3 regions of the Ochrobactrum vermis genome follow, and region 2 is predicted to be linked to each of the others. Evidence: predicted binding sites of a transcription regulator. Region 2 holds the regulator's gene; each other region holds the start of a gene.

The links. Region 2 encodes PhoB, which activates phosphate uptake and scavenging genes when phosphate is short. Its sites were predicted from a motif close to TGTCATNNANCTGTCAT; they were not measured.
Region 1: CQZ93_RS24075 (PhoX family protein) is a predicted target of PhoB. The motif match lies at 3,068-3,084, and genes of this name have one in related genera.
Region 3: CQZ93_RS11625 (YdcH family protein) is a predicted target of PhoB. The motif match lies at 2,221-2,237, and genes of this name have one in related genera.

The regions. Positions count from the first base shown of each region.
Region 1 covers NZ_PCOC01000002.1:2,124,250-2,130,113, reverse strand. Annotated here, with positions in the region: gene CQZ93_RS24090 (cupin domain-containing protein) at 1-420, shown strand, start outside; gene CQZ93_RS26740 (hypothetical protein) at 621-797, opposite strand; gene CQZ93_RS24085 (adenosylcobinamide amidohydrolase) at 930-1,649, shown strand; gene CQZ93_RS24080 (MFS transporter) at 1,753-2,949, opposite strand; gene CQZ93_RS24075 (PhoX family protein) at 3,131-5,122, shown strand; gene CQZ93_RS24070 (esterase-like activity of phytase family protein) at 5,251-5,864, shown strand, end outside.
Region 2 covers NZ_PCOC01000001.1:2,776,262-2,782,125, forward strand. Annotated here, with positions in the region: gene pstA (phosphate ABC transporter permease PstA) at 1-569, shown strand, start outside; gene pstB (phosphate ABC transporter ATP-binding protein PstB) at 634-1,407, shown strand; gene phoU (phosphate signaling complex protein PhoU) at 1,473-2,195, shown strand; gene phoB (phosphate regulon transcriptional regulator PhoB) at 2,312-2,998, shown strand; gene CQZ93_RS13865 (cell wall hydrolase) at 3,655-4,602, shown strand; gene CQZ93_RS13870 (hypothetical protein) at 4,704-4,946, opposite strand; gene CQZ93_RS13875 (aminopeptidase) at 5,552-5,864, shown strand, end outside.
Region 3 covers NZ_PCOC01000001.1:2,334,997-2,340,860, reverse strand. Annotated here, with positions in the region: gene CQZ93_RS11635 (5-(carboxyamino)imidazole ribonucleotide synthase) at 180-1,268, opposite strand; gene purE (5-(carboxyamino)imidazole ribonucleotide mutase) at 1,270-1,764, opposite strand; gene CQZ93_RS11625 (YdcH family protein) at 1,863-2,066, opposite strand; gene CQZ93_RS11620 (YdcH family protein) at 2,420-2,602, shown strand; gene CQZ93_RS11615 (MFS transporter) at 2,892-4,130, opposite strand; gene CQZ93_RS11610 (DUF1192 family protein) at 4,280-4,471, opposite strand; gene CQZ93_RS11605 (NAD(P)H-quinone oxidoreductase) at 4,640-5,644, shown strand; gene CQZ93_RS11600 (DUF1013 domain-containing protein) at 5,766-5,864, shown strand, end outside.

The sequences.
Region 1 (5,864 bases), on a different contig from region 2:
GCAGGCGTATTTTCGTGGGATGCAAAATCGGCGGATTGCATCATCCTTGTTCTGCATCAGGACAATCCGCAGCTATTCCCGGCCAAACTCGATCTTGAGTACCCGATGTCGTCTGGCGGCGCACCCAATGCAGCGCTCCTGACCACGCCTGCGCCGCAAACCGCCCGTCACGAATTCCAGAGCGAGGACTTGCTCTCGTGGGGCACCTGGGCCACCACCCCCTATGCGCGCCATCCGATCACCTATTCGTTTTCGGAATTGATGATGTTGCGCAAGGGCGAAGTCACGCTCTCCAATCCCGTTGAGGGAAGCGCGACATTCGTTGCGGGCGATATTTTCCTTGTTCGCCCCGGTGCTGTGGCAGCATGGGACAATCCAAGCGATCTGGAAAAATTCTGGGTCATCCGCACGGCAGATTAGAGCATAATCCGACCGGAGTGAAACGAGGATCGATAAGATTATGCTTGAAATAGAGGAAGTTAGAGCGCCGATCTGATCCTATCAGATCGAAACGCGCTCTAATCCCAGAGCCGCTGCCCCATTTCTTGCCCTTGGATTTGGCACTGTACATAGCTTTGTCGGCGCTATCGAGGATATATTTTTGGAGCGCCGTTCCGAACTCAGTCCAGTGCCTGAAACCGGCGGCGGCGCGAACGGCGGCGAGGACGCAGTGTATTGATGTCTTGCGCCTGATCGGCCTTATGGCGCGGGGGTGGCGAAAGAAGGCGCATGATGAAGAGAATGCAGCACCCGATGGTGAATATCCAGAATATCTCATCGGTGAGATCGTTGATCATGGCGCAATCCAGAGTAAAACCGCTTGTCAGTTTCCGTGACACGCGAAACAATGTTCCGAGATGAATATCTTCTTGTGAAACTGTGGCCAAGTCACGAAGCCGTGCTTTATTGCCGCGTCAACCGGCAGTTCTGTGGATGGCTTGAAGGCGCTGGTCGCGATTTCTGCGCCGATCTGCGATAGATCGCTGATGCTGCCTTTCACGATCCATTGTTCCGGCCGGGTGCTTGCGGCTGAATTTCCGCACCAGCATAATATTCTGAGCTGGTCACTGACGCGTCCGGGTTTCGTCTCGGCGCGTTCCGTCGCCTGGCTGGAAGTGCGCAATGATGATCTGACGCTTGACGTTGATCCGGCAGTTTTGTTGCAGGAAAGACTGACGGAAGCCGGTTATAGCGAAGCGGTGCAGATGATGACATCGCGCAGCGTACAAAAGCACCATGTCGCAACGCGGCGCTCCGGCGAAGCACATGCTGCCTGTCTTGCTACCGTCGGCCTGTCGAATGCGGGGAGGGTGGGTGAGCTCTCGCAGATGAAGATGCCAGCCGGGACCATCAATCTTCTGGCTCACATCGATAGGCCCTTGTCGGTTGCAGCCCATATAGAGGCAATGTCGATTGCTGCCGAGGCTCGCACCGCTGCCATTATCGAACTTGGCCTCACAATTGGCGGCAGAGCCGCAACCGGGACCGGAACGGATTGCATCGCCGTCTCAGCTCCCCACGGGCAGACAGGAGAGGTAGCATCATATGCAGGTTTGCATACGGATATCGGTGCCGCCCTCGGTGGCGCCGTTTACGACGCGGTGTCCGAAGGCGGCAGGCTCTGGATGAAAGAGCAGGGTTTTGAATGATCGGAGCATTTCCAGCAAAAGTGTGAAACGGTTTTGCGTAGGATAATGCGATGAAACAAATAGTTAGAGCGGTTCCGGCGATTCTGTTGAAATAGGAACCGCTCTAGGCTTCGGCTGCAGCCCTTTTCGGCTTCAGACGCAGGATAAGCGGCACCAGAACAAGGGCGACTATCGGGAAGACGAGCCAGTTGATGGTTTCCCAGCCTGAAGAATGCAGCAGCGAACCTGCAAAGAACGAAGCGCAGGCTACGGTGCCGAACATGATGAAATCATTGGCGCCCTGTGCCTTGCCGCGTTCTGCTGGCGTGTGGCAGTCCGTTATCATGGCGGTTGCGCCGATAAAGCCGAAATTCCAGCCGATGCCGAGGAAGATCAGCGCGCCCCAGAAATGACCGACATCGAAACCGCCCAGCGCAATGATGGCGGAGAAGGCGATCAATACCAGCCCGAGCGCGGTTATCTTTTCCTTGCCGAAACGGGTGATGAGCTTTCCGGTGAAGAAGCTCGGCGCGAACATGGCCAGCACATGCCACTGGATGCCAAGTGCTGCATGGTCGACGGAATGGCCATGGCCGACCATGGCGATAGGCGCTGCCGTCATCACAAATGTCATGAGCGCATAGGAACAAACGCCAGCAGCGACGGAAAGGATGAAGCGTGGCGAACGGAGAATTTCGCCAAGAGGACGGCCCGTGTCATGGACAGCGCCGGGGTCTTTGCGGATCTTCGGCGCACGCAGCATGAAAAGGACGGGAAGGGCCAGAAGGCCCAGCATCGCCTGGCTGAGGAAGCTGCCCGCAAACATCGCATCCGGAATGGTATCGCGCGTCCAGATGACGAGCTGTGGCCCGACGATTGCCGCGACGAGCCCTCCTACCATGACCCATGAGATGGCGCGTGCCTTCATATTGTCCGCCGCCGCGTCGGTGGCTGCAAAGCGATAACTCTGGACATAGGCGGCGTAGAAACCGGCGGTCAGCGTGCCCAGACAAAAGATAAGGAAGGAGGCTGCAAAAATACCTGCCGCTGCGATCACGCCCGCCGAAGCGCCGACAAGTGCGCCCAGCATATAGGCATTACGGCGCCCGAACTGGCGCATGAAGAAGGCTGCGGGCAGCGTGCCGAGTGCGAGGCCGAGATTGAACAGGCTGACGGGAAGCGTGACGAGCGCCGGATCGGAAGACAGTTTCTGGCCCACCAGACCGCCAAGCGAAATTACGATAGGCGGGCTGGAAGCACCAAGTGCCTGTGCCATCGTCAGGACAACAATATTGCGCCGTGCGGTCGTCATGTCGGTCATCACCAACCCCTCAATCGATAAACCGGGATGGTTTTATCGGAAAGCGCATTTGCCAGCAAAATTATTCTATCGCTAGGGTAGAAATTTTCTGGGCAGAATTCCGCAGCGGCAGCCCCGATGTCGTCCGGCTGTCATCGAGTACTTCTAATTTGCAACTCCACTGTTCGATAGGGAGCCAGCAATGTCAGAGAATCTTTCCCAGCCAAGTCTGTTCAAGACCAGCCAGTTGGAAGAAGCAGATGCCGATCCGCGCAATCCGTCCGACAATCCCACCATGGGTGAAATCATTAGCCGGCGCTTTTCCCGCCGCGGTTTTCTGCGTGGATCGCTCGCTGTCTCGGCCATTGCGGCAACCGTCAGCCCGCTCGCACTGATGAGCGCCGGTGAAGCGCGCGCCGCCTCCGGTTCGGCCTTTTCCTTCAAGGAGGTCGAAGCCGGTGTCGATGCGCATCACCATGTCGCCGAAGGCTATGATGCCGATGTGCTTTTGCGCTGGGGCGACAAGCTCTTCGCCGATGCGCCGGACTTCGATCCGGCGAAACAGTCTGCCGAAGCGCAGGCACGCCAGTTCGGCTACAACAATGATTATGTCGGCTATATTGCTATCGAGGGATCGCCGGAACACGGCTTTCTCGTGGTCAATCACGAATATACCAACCCGCATCTGATGTTCCCCGGCCTTGTGAAGATCGTCGATGGCAAGGTCGAGCAGGCCCCGCTCTCCAGAGAGCAGGTGGATATCGAAATGGCTGCCCATGGCGGCACAATTGTCGAAATCCGCAAGCAGGACGGCAAATGGCAACCGGTGCTCGACGGTGCAAACAACCGCCGTATCACCTCCAATACCGAGATGGCGCTGAGCGGTCCCGTGGCCGGTCATGATCGCGTCAAGACCAATGCCGACCCTTCGGGCACCAAGGTTTTCGGCACCGTCAACAATTGCGCAGGCGGCGTCACGCCGTGGGGCACCTACATCATGGCCGAGGAAAACATCCATGGCTATTTCATCGGCGAGCTGCCGGAAGGTCATGCGGAAACCGCCAATTACAAGCGCATGGGTATTCCCGAAGGCTCGTATGAATGGGGACGTTTCTACGACCGTTTCGATGTTTCCAAGGAGCCGAACGAACCGAACCGCTTCGGCTGGATTGTCGAGGTCGATGTGTCCGATCCGAACTCGGCACCGAAAAAGCGGACCGCGCTCGGCCGTTTCAAGCATGAGGGGGCCGAATCCATCGTCAACAAGGATGGACGCGTGGTCTTCTATCTGGGAGACGACGAACGATTCGATTATGTCTACAAGTTCGTGACGGCGGGCAAGTTCAACCCGGATGATCGCGCCGCCAATATGGATCTGCTGGATGAAGGCACGCTTCACGTGGCCAAATTCCACGAGGATGGCAAGGTCGAATGGATGCCACTGGTTTTCGGCCAGGGCCCGCTGACCGAACAGAACGGCTTCAAAAGTCAGGCTGATGTGCTGATCGAAGCGCGGCGCGCAGGCGACCTTCTCGGCGCCACCAAGATGGACCGCCCCGAAGACGTGCAACCGAACCCGGTCAATGGCCGCGTTTACGTCATGCTCACCAACAACACCAAGCGCAAGGATGATCAGGTGGATGCCGCCAATCCGCGCGCCAAGAACGCCTTTGGCCATATCATCGAGATTGAGGAAGATGGCCAGGATTTTGCCGCAACAACCGGCAAGTGGGAAGTGCTGCTGAAATGCGGCGATCCAACCGTGGCTGAAATTGGTGCCAGCTTCTCCACCGATACGACGCGCAATGGCTGGTTCGGTATGCCGGACAATGCCGCCGTCGATAGCGCCGGTCGGCTGTGGGTCGCAACCGATGGCAACAGCAACAAGGATACCGGCCGCACGGACGGGCTTTGGGCGGTTGATACGGAAGGCGATGCGCGCGCTACCTCGAAACTGTTCTACCGCGTGCCGGTGGGTGCGGAAATGTGCGGCCCGCTGTTTGCGCCCGATGATGAGACGGCGTTCGTTGCCGTGCAGCATCCGGGCGATGGCGGCGAGGATTGGGATGGTCATGGCCGTCCGTCCTATTACGAGGATCTGTCCACCCGCTGGCCGGACTTCAAGGACGATATGCCGGTGCGGCCTGCCGTGGTGGCGATCACCAAACAGGGCGGCGGCAAGATCGCTGTCTGACAATTGGATTGGGTGCGGCCTCCAGCGAAAGCTGGGGGCCTTCGTCAAAGCTTCACGGAAGCGTCAAGCCAGCGATACAAAGCCAGCCTAATTGCGTCCCTGTATGTCAATTCCAACGGGGACTTATCATGATATCGCGTCTCGTCGCCTCGACCATGCTTGCCGGTGCCGTCGCATTGGCGTTTCCGGCCTCCGCTGAAGAACAGGCCTTTCCAGCCACGCTCAAGGCCCATGCTATTCTGCCTGCAAACACCATCATCGCCGCGCCGGAAGATGCGGCCGATCATCTGAAGACGTCAGGCAAGTTCACCACCGCCGACCGCAAGCGCGCGGAAGGCACGGGCACTGTTGAAGGCAAGGACGGCGTGCGCAAGACCGGCCTTTCGGTGCCGTTCGATGGTCAGCCGGTGCAGGGCTTTTCCGGCATCAAGACCATGGAAGACGGCAGCTTCTGGTCGCTGTCCGACAATGGCTTCGGTTCAAAGCTCAATTCGCCGGATGCCATGCTGATGCTGCACAATGTCAAGTTCGACTGGAAAAAGGGAACGGTCGAGCGCGTAAAGACTGTGTTCCTCAGCGATCCGGACAGGAAAGCTCCGTTTCCCATTGTCATGGAAGGGGCTGAAAAGCGTTATCTGACCGGAGCCGATTTTGACGTGGAATCCATCCAGCCGGCGGCGGACGGTTTCTGGGTTGGTGAGGAATTCGGTCCGTTTCTGCTGAAATTCGACACGGACGGCAA
Region 2 (5,864 bases):
AGAAGAACCGGTTCACCGACATGATCGAGGTGAACATCAACAATCTGGCGGCCGTACCGTCCATCGTGTTCGGTCTGCTTGGGCTTGCGGTCTTCATCAACTTTTTCGGCCTGCCGCGTTCCGCGTCGCTGGTTGGTGGGCTGGTGCTGACGCTGATGACACTTCCCACCATCATCATTGCGACCCGTGCTGCCCTTCGCGCAGTGCCACCGTCGATCCGCGCCGCAGCTCTTGGCCTGGGCGCTTCGAAAACGCAGATGGTGTTCCACCACGTCCTGCCGCTTGCCGCACCCGGCATCCTGACCGGTACCATTATTGGTCTTGCCCATGCGCTCGGTGAAACCGCGCCGCTTCTGCTGATCGGCATGGTGGCGTTCGTCGCCGACGTGCCGTCGACACCGATGGACCCGTCGACCGCTTTGCCGGTGCAGATCTATATGTGGGCGAACGAAGCAGAACGAGCCTTTGTGGAACGCACGTCAGGCGCTATCATCGTCCTGCTTCTGTTCCTTGCCGTGATGAACATTGCAGCAATCATTCTGCGCCGCCGCTTCGAGCGCCGCTGGTAAACGGGAGTCGAAAGCTATGAATCTGATGACCGAACGATCTCTCGAGAAAGCCGTAGGAGAAAAAATGAACGCCAACGCCAATTCCATAAAGATGCGCGGCGACAAGGTCTGCGTATTTTATGGTGAGAAGCAGGCGCTGTTCGACGTCGATCTGGAAATCCAGGAAAAGATGGTCACGGCGCTGATCGGCCCTTCGGGCTGCGGCAAGTCCACCTTCCTGCGTTCGCTCAATCGCATGAACGATACGATCGAAGGCTGCAAGGTCGGCGGCAAGATCACGCTCGACAATGAGGACATCTACGATCCGAAGATCGATGTCGTCGAGCTGCGCGCCCGCGTTGGCATGGTGTTCCAGAAGCCGAATCCGTTTCCGAAGTCGATTTATGAAAATGTCGCTTACGGCCCGCGCATTCATGGTCTCGCCCGTACCAAGGCCGATCTGGAGGAAATCGTCGTGACGAGCCTGCAGAAGGCGAGCTTGTTCGAGGAAGTGAAGGACCGTCTGCACGATGCTGGCACCGGCCTTTCCGGTGGCCAGCAGCAGCGCCTCTGCATTGCGCGCGCGATTGCGGTGAGCCCGGAAGTCATTTTGATGGATGAACCGTGCTCGGCGCTCGATCCGATTGCTACCGCCAAGGTGGAGGAGCTGATCGACGAGCTGCGCCAGAACTATACGATCGTGATCGTCACCCACTCCATGCAGCAGGCTGCCCGCGTTTCGCAGCGCACCGCCATGTTCCATCTTGGCAATCTGGTCGAAGTGGGCGACACGGAAACCATGTTCACCGCGCCGACCGAAAAGCGCACGCAGGACTACATCACCGGACGCTTCGGCTAATCCGGAACTGCGCTCAAACAGATAGACAGTGCGGCTTCCCCGCAATTTATATTACGAGGTCTACTATGCCGTCTCAGCATACCGTTCGCTCCTACGATGAGGAATTGAAGTTTCTCACCCATAAGATCGCCGAAATGGGCGGACATGCGGAACGTATGGTCGAGCAGTCGGTCGCCGCTATCGTCAATGCGGACAATGCGCTCGCACAACGCGTTATCTCCGACGATCTGATCCTCGATGCCAGTGAGCGCGAGATCGACGACAAGGCTGTGATGATCATTGCCAAGCGCCAGCCCATGGCTGTGGACTTGCGTGAAATCATCGGCTCGATCCGCATCTCTGCCGATCTGGAGCGTGTCGGCGATCTGGGCAAGAACATTGCCAAGCGCGTTGCCGCCGTTTCGGAATCGCGTCAGCCGGTAAAGCTATATCGCGGCCTTGAAACCCTGGCCGAACTGGCGCTGACCCAGCTCAAGGATGTGCTCGACGCCTATGCGTCGCGCTCGGTGCAGCAGATCAATGTCGTTCGCGATCGCGATGACGAGATCGACGCCATGTACACGTCGCTGTTCCGCGAACTGCTGACTTATATGATGGAAGATCCGCGCAATATCTCCGCCTGCACGCATCTTCTGTTCTGCGCGAAGAATATCGAGCGCATCGGCGATCACGCGACCAATATCGCGGAGACTGTCTATTACATCGTGACCGGCCTGCAAATGCCGGCCGAACGACCCAAGGAAGACCTGAGCCACGGCATTGTCGTGGATGAGGCGCGTAAACCCTGAACTACAGCCGACCGAACTTCGGTCCGGCGGTTGAGAATGAGTGAATAGCGCGGCGGCACGCGGTCGATTGGGGGATTGTATCTAGCGCCCGCCGAAATTGGATAGGGAAATACTGGATGTCACAGGCACCCAAAATCGCTGTGGTGGAAGACGAAGAGGCGCTGAGCGTCCTGCTTCGCTACAATCTCGAAGCAGAGGGCTATCAGGTCGATACGATGCTGCGCGGCGACGAGGCCGAAATCGCCTTGCGCGAGAACGTGCCGGATCTGCTCATTCTGGACTGGATGCTGCCAGGCGTGTCAGGCATCGAGCTTTGCCGCCGTCTGCGTCAATGGCCTGAAACGGAGCGCCTGCCGATTATCATGCTGACGGCGCGTGGCGAGGAAAGCGAACGCGTTCGCGGCTTGAGCGTCGGCGCAGACGATTATGTCGTGAAGCCATTTTCGACGCCGGAACTTCTGGCGCGCGTCAAGGCCATGCTGCGCCGGTCCAATCCAAGCATTCTTTCTCACGTGCTGAAAGTGGGTGATCTCGTTCTCGACCGCCAGCAGCATCGTGTCTATCGCAAGGAAAAGGAAGTTCGCCTTGGACCGACGGAATTCCGCCTGCTCGAATATTTCATGATGTCGCCCGGTCGTGTTTTCTCGCGAAGCCAGCTTCTCGATGGGGTCTGGGGACCGGATATCTATGTGGATGATCGCACGGTGGACGTCCATGTCGGACGGTTGCGCAAGGCGATCAATGTCGGTCGCGCGCTTGATCTGATCCGCACCGTCCGCGGCGCCGGTTATTCTTTCGGCTGATCGACGCAGTCGTCTACGATTTCAGGAATTGAACTTATCCGGTCCGCCACGGCTCTCGTGGTGGGCCGTTTTTGCTTGCGGCGGAGCTTTGTGAAGCGCAGGTCGGTGTCATCCGATTCGCATCGGGACGGTCGAAACAGGCGTTGAAAGCCCGGTCTCACGCGATGTTACAAGCCTGTTTCCAAAGTTGACATGGTGCAGCGGAACCTCTCTCAAAACAGAAATTCCGCAGATCATTTGAAGCACCATGAATGTGCTTGCAAAAAATGCGCAAGCAAAAGCGAATTAAGGCAGCGATATGGCGTGTATTGCGAGACTTTGAATCTCATTAAATCAATATCTTATCTGAATTGATAGATACTGTTAAGAAATTGTTAATATATTTAAAGGGCTTGTAGGCATATTCGCACTCTCGATTCGGAATTGTTTTCGGACGTTTCAGCCGTCCTCAGCATTGTTGGGATTTGACCCTTCGCCTTTTTTTGGCCTAAAAATTCCAAAACCTTGAATTCGATTGAGCGACAGTAGGGCGTGTGATTTTGATCTTCGTCCTCTTTGACTTGCACCGCAGTCAGACGTTCGAGCGCATCGTTCCAGATGTGTTTGCCCGAATGGATGACTGGATCAGTTAAGGGTCCTAACATGAGACTGAGCCATTGACGCGCGCCGCGAAGTGGAAATTGCCCGTTCTTATCGGGCTAGTGGTTGCGCCTTTCGTGGTGACCGGTTGCACGACGACTGGAACCTCGGGAAAAGCCAATTCGGAAAAGACGGCGGCAAGCCACGTCAAGACCGTCAATGGCGTGAAGACCTATACCTACACCGCACGGGACAAGAATTGTCTTGAGCGTGCGATGTTCTTCGAATCCAACCGTTCGAGCTCCGATGGCCTTCTGGCTGTCGGCACGGTCGTCATGAATCGTCTCGCATCGGGCCGTTATCCGGATACGATTTGTGGTGTGGTCGGTCAGAAGAACCAGTTTGCACCTGGTGTTCTTTCACGCCAGATGAATTCCAAAGCGCTGCCGGACGTCCAGGCCGCCGCAGCCGCAGTCCTCAAAGGGGAACGGCATCCAAAGTTGAAGAATGCCATGTTCTTCCACACGGCTGGCCTGAAATTTCCCTATAACAACATGCATTATGTGCTCGTCGCGGGTGGCAATTCCTTCTACGAGAAGCGCAATCGCGACGGTTCGCTGCAAAGCCCGGTTCCGCAGGATCCATACAATCTCGCTCTGGCCTATTCACCGCAATCACCTTCTGTTCCGCAAGATGCATCCTATGACGTGACCTTGCCGCAGACAGGACCGGTTCCGGGAACGGAACCAACCGTTCAGGTGGCGCTTGCGGAAGCTGTAAAGGCTCAAAGCGTGGAACAGAATGTCGGTGCTGGCCCGCAGGCTCGCGGCGACCGTCTGGCGCGTCATCGCGGTGTTGCAGCGCCTCAACAGGAACAGCCTGTGCAGATGGCCTCCTACCAGTCGCAATTCGATACGACTGCCCCGCAGGCGGCATCGCTCGGCTATGCGCCTGCAAGCCAGAAGCAGGTTGACGCCATCGGCGCGCTCCTTCTGTCCCAGGACCGCCCGGAAGCACCGCTCTAAGAAGCGTGTTTATAATCGGACAAACTGAAACGCCGGTCTGATTTCATTCAGATCGGCGTTTTGGTTTCATGGGTGACCGCTGTCCCTTTCCGGAGAAGCTTTCAGGGCCGGTAGATCACCATCGGTGCGTCGTAGAAATCGACCTGGTTCTGCCAGGCGCGCCGGTCGGCTCTGCGATCGAGGTCCAATCGCATGAGACAATTGGCGAAAGCGTCGGTCTTGGCCTTGAAGCCATAGCTGCGGCAGGTCTGCTCGTCGGCGGCGCGGCGTTGCTCGGGCGTCATGGTAACGCAGCCCGCAAGTAGGCTGGTTATGCAAAGTAGGATAAGCACTTTCCGGTTCATCGCCGTTACTTTCCTCGTGGCGCTCACCGCATCGTTATCGTGCGTGGTGCGATGAAATTATACGAGCGTATCCCGATAAGTGCGAAGCATCTTTCGGGAAAAAGCGCTAAAAAAATGGGTCGAGCATTTCCAATGGTTCAATCCAGACAGGAAATGCTCTAGGCGCTAGAGCAACGTCAGCGATTTCGGTAATCTAATCACGTGGAATCGAATCTTCCCGCTTTGTCAAAACCATGGATAGGGAAGAGGCAGACCTTCCTCGACATCTCGGTCATTCTGCCAGAGACGCTTGTCGATATCGCGTTGGAGATCCCGCTGTCCGAGGCATTTTTTGAAAGCTGTCGTCTTCGGTTTATATCCCGCAGTATGGCAGAAATTCTGATCCATAGTGCGAAGTTGCGCGACGGTCTGAGTCGAGCATCCGGTAATTGCAGAAAAGGAAAATAAAATAAAATAAGAAATATTCTGGTGTTCATAATCACTCCAAAGAAAAATGCACTTCTATGTATATTTGAAGGTGTTTACATTGTAATCACCAGTTTTTAATACCAATTAATTTCAGTTTGTTCACCCAAGAAGGCTAACATATGGAGATTCGTCAATACATGGGCAACAATTCATTCGTGAATGCCATTCATCCGGTGAAACTTGAACGTCTGGCGGAAGTCGCTGTTCGCGTTGGCCTGCAATTGCGCGAGGGGCAAGATCTCGTCATCACCGCACCGGTCGTCGCGCTGCCGCTGGTTCGGCTGATTGCCAAGCATGCCTACAAGGCCGGGGCTGGACTGGTAACACCATTCTTCGCGGATGACGACATGGCGCTTGCCCGTTACGAGAACGCGCCTGACGCGAGTTTCGACCGCGCAGCGAGCTGGCTTTATGAAGGCATGGCAAAGGCCTATTCGGACGGCGCTGCCC
Region 3 (5,864 bases), 440 kb from region 2:
AACAGGCGCCCGAGGCGCCAATTGGTTACAGGCACTGTTAGATGCCCGAAGGGTTGGCCGAAATACACAAGGTTTCAGGCAAATGTCAACTCCTGAGCCGCAGATTCAGGGCGCCGGAGCTGAAATTCTTGGCAGGCAGTACAAGATTCATCGGGAATCGAGAGGATTCCCGATGAACATTATTTCCCACGAGGGTGGATGCGCGTCACATGCCCCATCTTGCGGCCCGGACGTGCTTCCTTTTTACCGTAAAGATGCAGCACCGCGTCCTTTTCGGAGAGAATCGCCGGTACTTTGTCGACATCATCGCCGATCAGGTTTTCCATCACGCAATCCGAATGCCGGTCAGTGTTGCCCAAAGGCAATCCGGCAACGGCGCGGATGTGCTGTTCGAACTGCGAAACAGCGCAGGCCGCTTCCGTCCAGTGGCCCGAATTATGGACGCGCGGGGCAAACTCGTTTGCCAGAAGCGTGCCGTCCTTCAGGACGAAGAATTCAAGCCCGAGCACGCCGACATAGTCAAGCGCATTCAAAAGCTTTGCAGCGGCCTTGCGGGCGGCTTCTGCCGTGTTCTCGGAAATGGCAGCCGGTACCGTCGAGGTTGCAAGGATGCCGTCCTTGTGCACATTTTCGGCAATATCGAAAATCGCGACATTGCCGGCACGATCGCGTGCTGCGATCACCGAGACTTCGCGCTCGAAATCGACGAAGCCTTCGAGGATGGCAGGGGCGCGATTGATCGCCAGAATTGCCTTGTGGGCTTCGGTCTCGTCGAGCGATGTCAGCCGGACCTGTCCCTTGCCGTCATAACCAAAGCGCCGCGTCTTGAGGATACCGCGCTCGCCGAGCGCACCCAGAGCCGCGATCAGGGTCTCCTCATCGTCCACAAGACGCCAGGGGGCTGTCTCGATATCGCTGGAGTTGAGGAACTGCTTTTCCGTAAAACGATCCTGCGAGACTTCGAGTGCTGCCGGTGGCGGCAGGACCAGAGCGCTTTCGGCCAATCTGTCGGCGGCGCTGACCGGCACGTTCTCGAATTCGTAGGTAATGACGTCGGAAGCGGCTGCAAGTTCTGCAAGCGCTTTGGGATCGTCATAGGCAGCGACGATCTGGCGATTGGCGACCTGTGCTGCCGGGCAATCGGCCTGCGGCTCCAGGATTACGGTTTCAAAGCCGAGACGTGCTGCGGCCATGGCAAGCATTCTGCCAAGCTGGCCGCCGCCGATAATGCCAATGGTCTCGCCGGGCTTTAGTACAGAATTTTTCATATTAGGCCTCTTTCGAAGGGCGCTCGGCCACGCTTTCCGTCTGGGCGGTGCGCCACTCGTCGAGGCGGCCAGCGAGCGCCTCATCGTAAAGCGCCAGAACGGCTGCGGCGAGAAGGGCGGCATTGACCGCGCCAGCGCGGCCAATGGCCAGCGTGCCGACAGGAATGCCGGCTGGCATCTGCACGATGGAGAGGAGCGAATCCTGGCCTGAAAGCGCCTTGGACTGGACCGGAACGCCGAAGACAGGCAGCGGCGTCATGGCTGCGGCCATGCCCGGCAAATGGGCCGCACCGCCAGCACCGGCGATGACAACCTTGAAGCCTTCCGCCTTGGCGCCTTTGGCAAAGGCAACGAGCCGATCAGGCGTGCGATGCGCGGAAACAATCCGGGCATCGAAGGAAATGCCGAGTGCTTCCAGTGTGTCTGCTGCATGGCGCATGGTTTCCCAGTCGGACTGGCTTCCCATGATGATGGCGACATCGGCAGTAACGCTCATTGGTCTTCCTGCTCCGCTTCTTTCATATGCGTTTAAGGGTGATGTTAAAATGATAAAGCCGGGCGAACCCCGGCTCTGCCATGAATTATTCTGGACGTTCAGGCGATGATGTCCGGGATTACCTGATCTTCCATCTCCTGTAGCTTGTCCTTGATTGCGAGTTTTTTCTTCTTCATGCGCTGGACGCGCAATTGGTCGCAGCCCACTGCTATCATGGCGTTGATGGCAGCATCGAAGTCCGCGTGTTCCTGTTTCAGTCGTGCGACGGCCAATCTGATTTCGGCCTGTTCCTGATCGGACATGCGGTGCCCCGTTCTGTTGAATAATTTTACGGGCCGCGCCAAACCATAAAAAGGTGCGGCGTCAGCCCGTTTCTGGCGAAGCCCTTATCACATTTTTCGTATCAGGAAAATGCTACCACGACAAAATCGACTTTGCACCAAACTCATGCCAAACTGTCATGGTTCTGTCATGGACGGCGGCTGTCGAAGGCGACAAACAATACCGCACCCTTGGCAGCCGGGACTGCGTGTTTGGCCCGGAATACAGGAGATGTGCCGGACGTTCATGCAGGTGAATGGCGGGATAGCGGACTAACGGACAAACGAGGTCCGCGCTGTTCCGTAAATCAGGGAAATCAACCAAAGGAGATCTGATGATGGCTATCGAGTCCCATCTTGCCACGCTCGAAAAGAAGCACGGCGCTCTGGAGCAGGAAATTTCTGAAGCCGTAGCGTCACCGGCAATGGACGACCTGCACGTTGCATCTCTCAAGCGCAAGAAGCTTATGCTCAAGGACCAGATTGAAAAACTGAGATCCCAGGTAACACGTCACTAACAGGGAAGCCGCGCTTAGAGCGCCGTGCGTCCTTATGGACGCACAAAGGACGCTCTAACCTCTTGAATCTATGCATCGCGGTTCGACGAGGCATCTCAAGCCATCGACATCGGCCATTGAAGGTTCTCTTGAACCCGGTGCTTTGTCGTGGATAGGCTGTTGTGCCAGAGGCATGGCTCTTCCGGTCATGGTGAAGACGCCAAAATGCAGTATTGGCGGCTGTGCAACAGCCGCCGAACATATTGATTTAATTTTTTAAATTTCATCGCGCTGCTGTTTTCTGTGCAGCTCAGTTTTCCGTTTCAGCTCTTGGATCAAGGTTTAGCGCTTCCGGTGTCGCACCGCGTTCAGAAGGCATGCTCTTGAACTGGTCTTTCTCTTCTTTCGGAACGGAAGCGCGCTTGCGGGAACGGAAGAGTGCATAGCCGGTGATGGAAATATGCGCGAGCATGGTGATGGCGAAGAGACCGGACGGCCAGAAAATATCCATGGCCGCAGCCGCCAGCAATGGTCCAAGCATCGTGCCAAAGCCGTAAAGCAGCAGAAGTCCGCTCGATACTTTCACAAAGCTTTCCGACGTCGCATGATCGTTTGCGTGAGCGACGGCAACGGGATAGAGCGCATAGGCAAGCGCGCCATAGCAACCGGTCATTGTAATGATGACAGGCCCGCTGGACGGAGCGATGAGAAAGGCGATAAGGCCGACCAGTGCCGCCAGCGCCGCTACGCTTGCCAGTACGAAACGCCGGTCGACCAGATCGGAAATGCGCCCGATCGGAATCTGCATCAAGGCACCCGCTGCGATGGTGACACTGACCATCAACGCGATCTCAGTGGTTGAAATACCGGATTTCGCGCCGAAGACGGCTCCGAGCGTACCCCAGGCGCCGTTGGCGATACCGATCAGGATACAGCCCACAAAGGCGGCTGGTGAGTTATTATAGAGCGCCTTGAGATCGAGCTGCACTTCGGTCAGCGGCTTGGGGCTGACAGCCGTAGAGATTGCGGTCGGAATGAGAGCCAGGCAGAAGAAGATACCGCTGATCATGAACAGATGATCGGAGTGCACGTCTCCGGCTGCGACCAGCATCTGGCCGGACATGGTCGCCCCATAATTGACCATCATGTACATGCCGAAAATCTTGCCGCGCGATTCGTTGGTCGCACGTTCATTCAGCCAGCTTTCGATAACCATGAAAGCGCCGGCCATGGAAAAACCGGTAAAGGCGCGCAGGATCACCCAGATCGTTGCGTCCACGTAGATGCCGGAAAGCAGGGCGATGATCGCAGCCGATGCGGCAAAGCAGCCGAACGCTCTCACATGTCCAACGCGACGCACAAGGCGCGGCGCAAACAGACAGCCCGCAACGAAGCCGCCTGCCCATGTCGTGCCGAGCATGCCGAGCGATGCGACCGAAAAGCCTTCCGCACCACCGCGCAATGGCAACAGAAGACCATGAAGGCCCGAAGCGATGAGGAGAAAGGCTGTGCCGCAGAGAAGGGCCAGAACCTGAATGTAAATGCGCAAAATTCTATTCCCGAAATCTGAAACTGGACCGTCAGTACGCAGGCTTATGAGTGGTCGTTGCGATCAATGACTATTGTTCCTAAACGTTTCGTCCGCAAATGGTTCCAGCTCTTTTGCTCTGGTATCCATCTTCGCGGGCGCCTCCATCCCTATCGAAACAATGCTTCCGCCGCAGCGCGGCTGTCGCCTTTTTTGAGGCGTTCGGCTTTCAGCCGCTCTATCTCGGATTGCAGGAAGGCAATGCGCTGGTCGATCTCGGTGACCGAAAGCAGCGACAGTTCTTCTTCGCTTAGTGCCACGCTGTTGCGGGGCTTCACCACATCCTCATCAAAACCGCTCATAGCCGTCCTCCGTGGTCAATGATGGCTCAGAAAAGATTTAACACCTTGAATCTTCGCATATATATTTGGGGAAATCGATGACGATTTCCCTAACGTGACGTCTTGCATCCGTCTTGAGGCATTTCTGCGACGATGCGTAGGGCAAGAAATCTGAATGGAGTTTTGAATATGATGGCCGACTTGCCTTCCCAGATGACCGCTATTGAAATCTCCGAGCCAGGTGGAGCCCATATGCTTCGCCCCGTTCAGCGATCGGTGCCGGACCCGAAGGAAGGTGAAATTCTGGTGCGGGTGCGTGCTGCCGGGGTCAACCGACCGGATGTTTTGCAGCGACAGGGCCAATATGCGCCGCCACCCGGTGCGTCGGATATTCCGGGGCTGGAAATTGCCGGTGATATCGTTGCCGTCGGCAGTGGCGTGAAGCGTTTCAAGACCGGTGACCAGGTCGTCGCGCTGCTGGCTGGCGGCGGCTATGCCGAATATGCGGTCGTGCATGAAACCAACGCGCTGCCGTTACCTTCCGGCTATGGATATATCGAAGCGGCAGCGATCCCGGAAACGTTCTTCACCGTCTGGCACAATGTGTTCGAGCGCGGCGGGCTGAAAAAGGGCGAGATTTTTCTGGTTCACGGCGGCTCGTCCGGTATCGGCACGACGGCTATCCAACTGGCCAAGGCGTTCGGCGCGACGGTCATTGCAACTGCGGGTTCGAAGGAAAAGTGCGAAGCCTGTGTGAAACTCGGGGCTGACCGCGCGATCAACTATCGGGACGAGGATTTTGTCGAGGTCGTAAAGGAAGTGACCAAGGGCAAAGGCGCCAATGTGATTCTCGATATGGTCGGTGGCGATTATGTCGACCGCAATTACAAGGCCGCTGCCGAGGATGGTCGCATCGTACAAATCGCTTTTCTCAATGGTGCGAAGGCCACGGCCAATTTCGCTATCTTAATGACCAAGCGCCTGACCCATACTGGCTCCACGCTGCGCCCGCGGCCAGTTGACTTCAAGGCTGGCATCGCGCGGGAACTGGAGGCAAAAGTCTGGCCGCTTCTGGCGCAGCGTCGCGTTGCGCCAGTAATGGACATGATTTTTTCGCTGAAAGATGCCTGGCGCGCTCATGAACGCATGGAAGAGGGAAGGCATATTGGCAAGATCGTGCTCGATATCGCTTAAGCTTTAGCGCCATTCTTGCTCTGGTGAAAAAAAAACGATATATAGGCCGTGATTTCCCGGAAATTGTGGTTTTGCCCACGTCCCGCGCCACCGGAGCGGACGAACAGAAGGATTATATCTAATGGCCACCCAGCTTCTTATGCCGAAGGCAACGGCCGTTTGGCTTGTCGATAATACGGCTCTGTCGTTTGATCAGATTGCCGCTTTCTGCAAGCTGCAC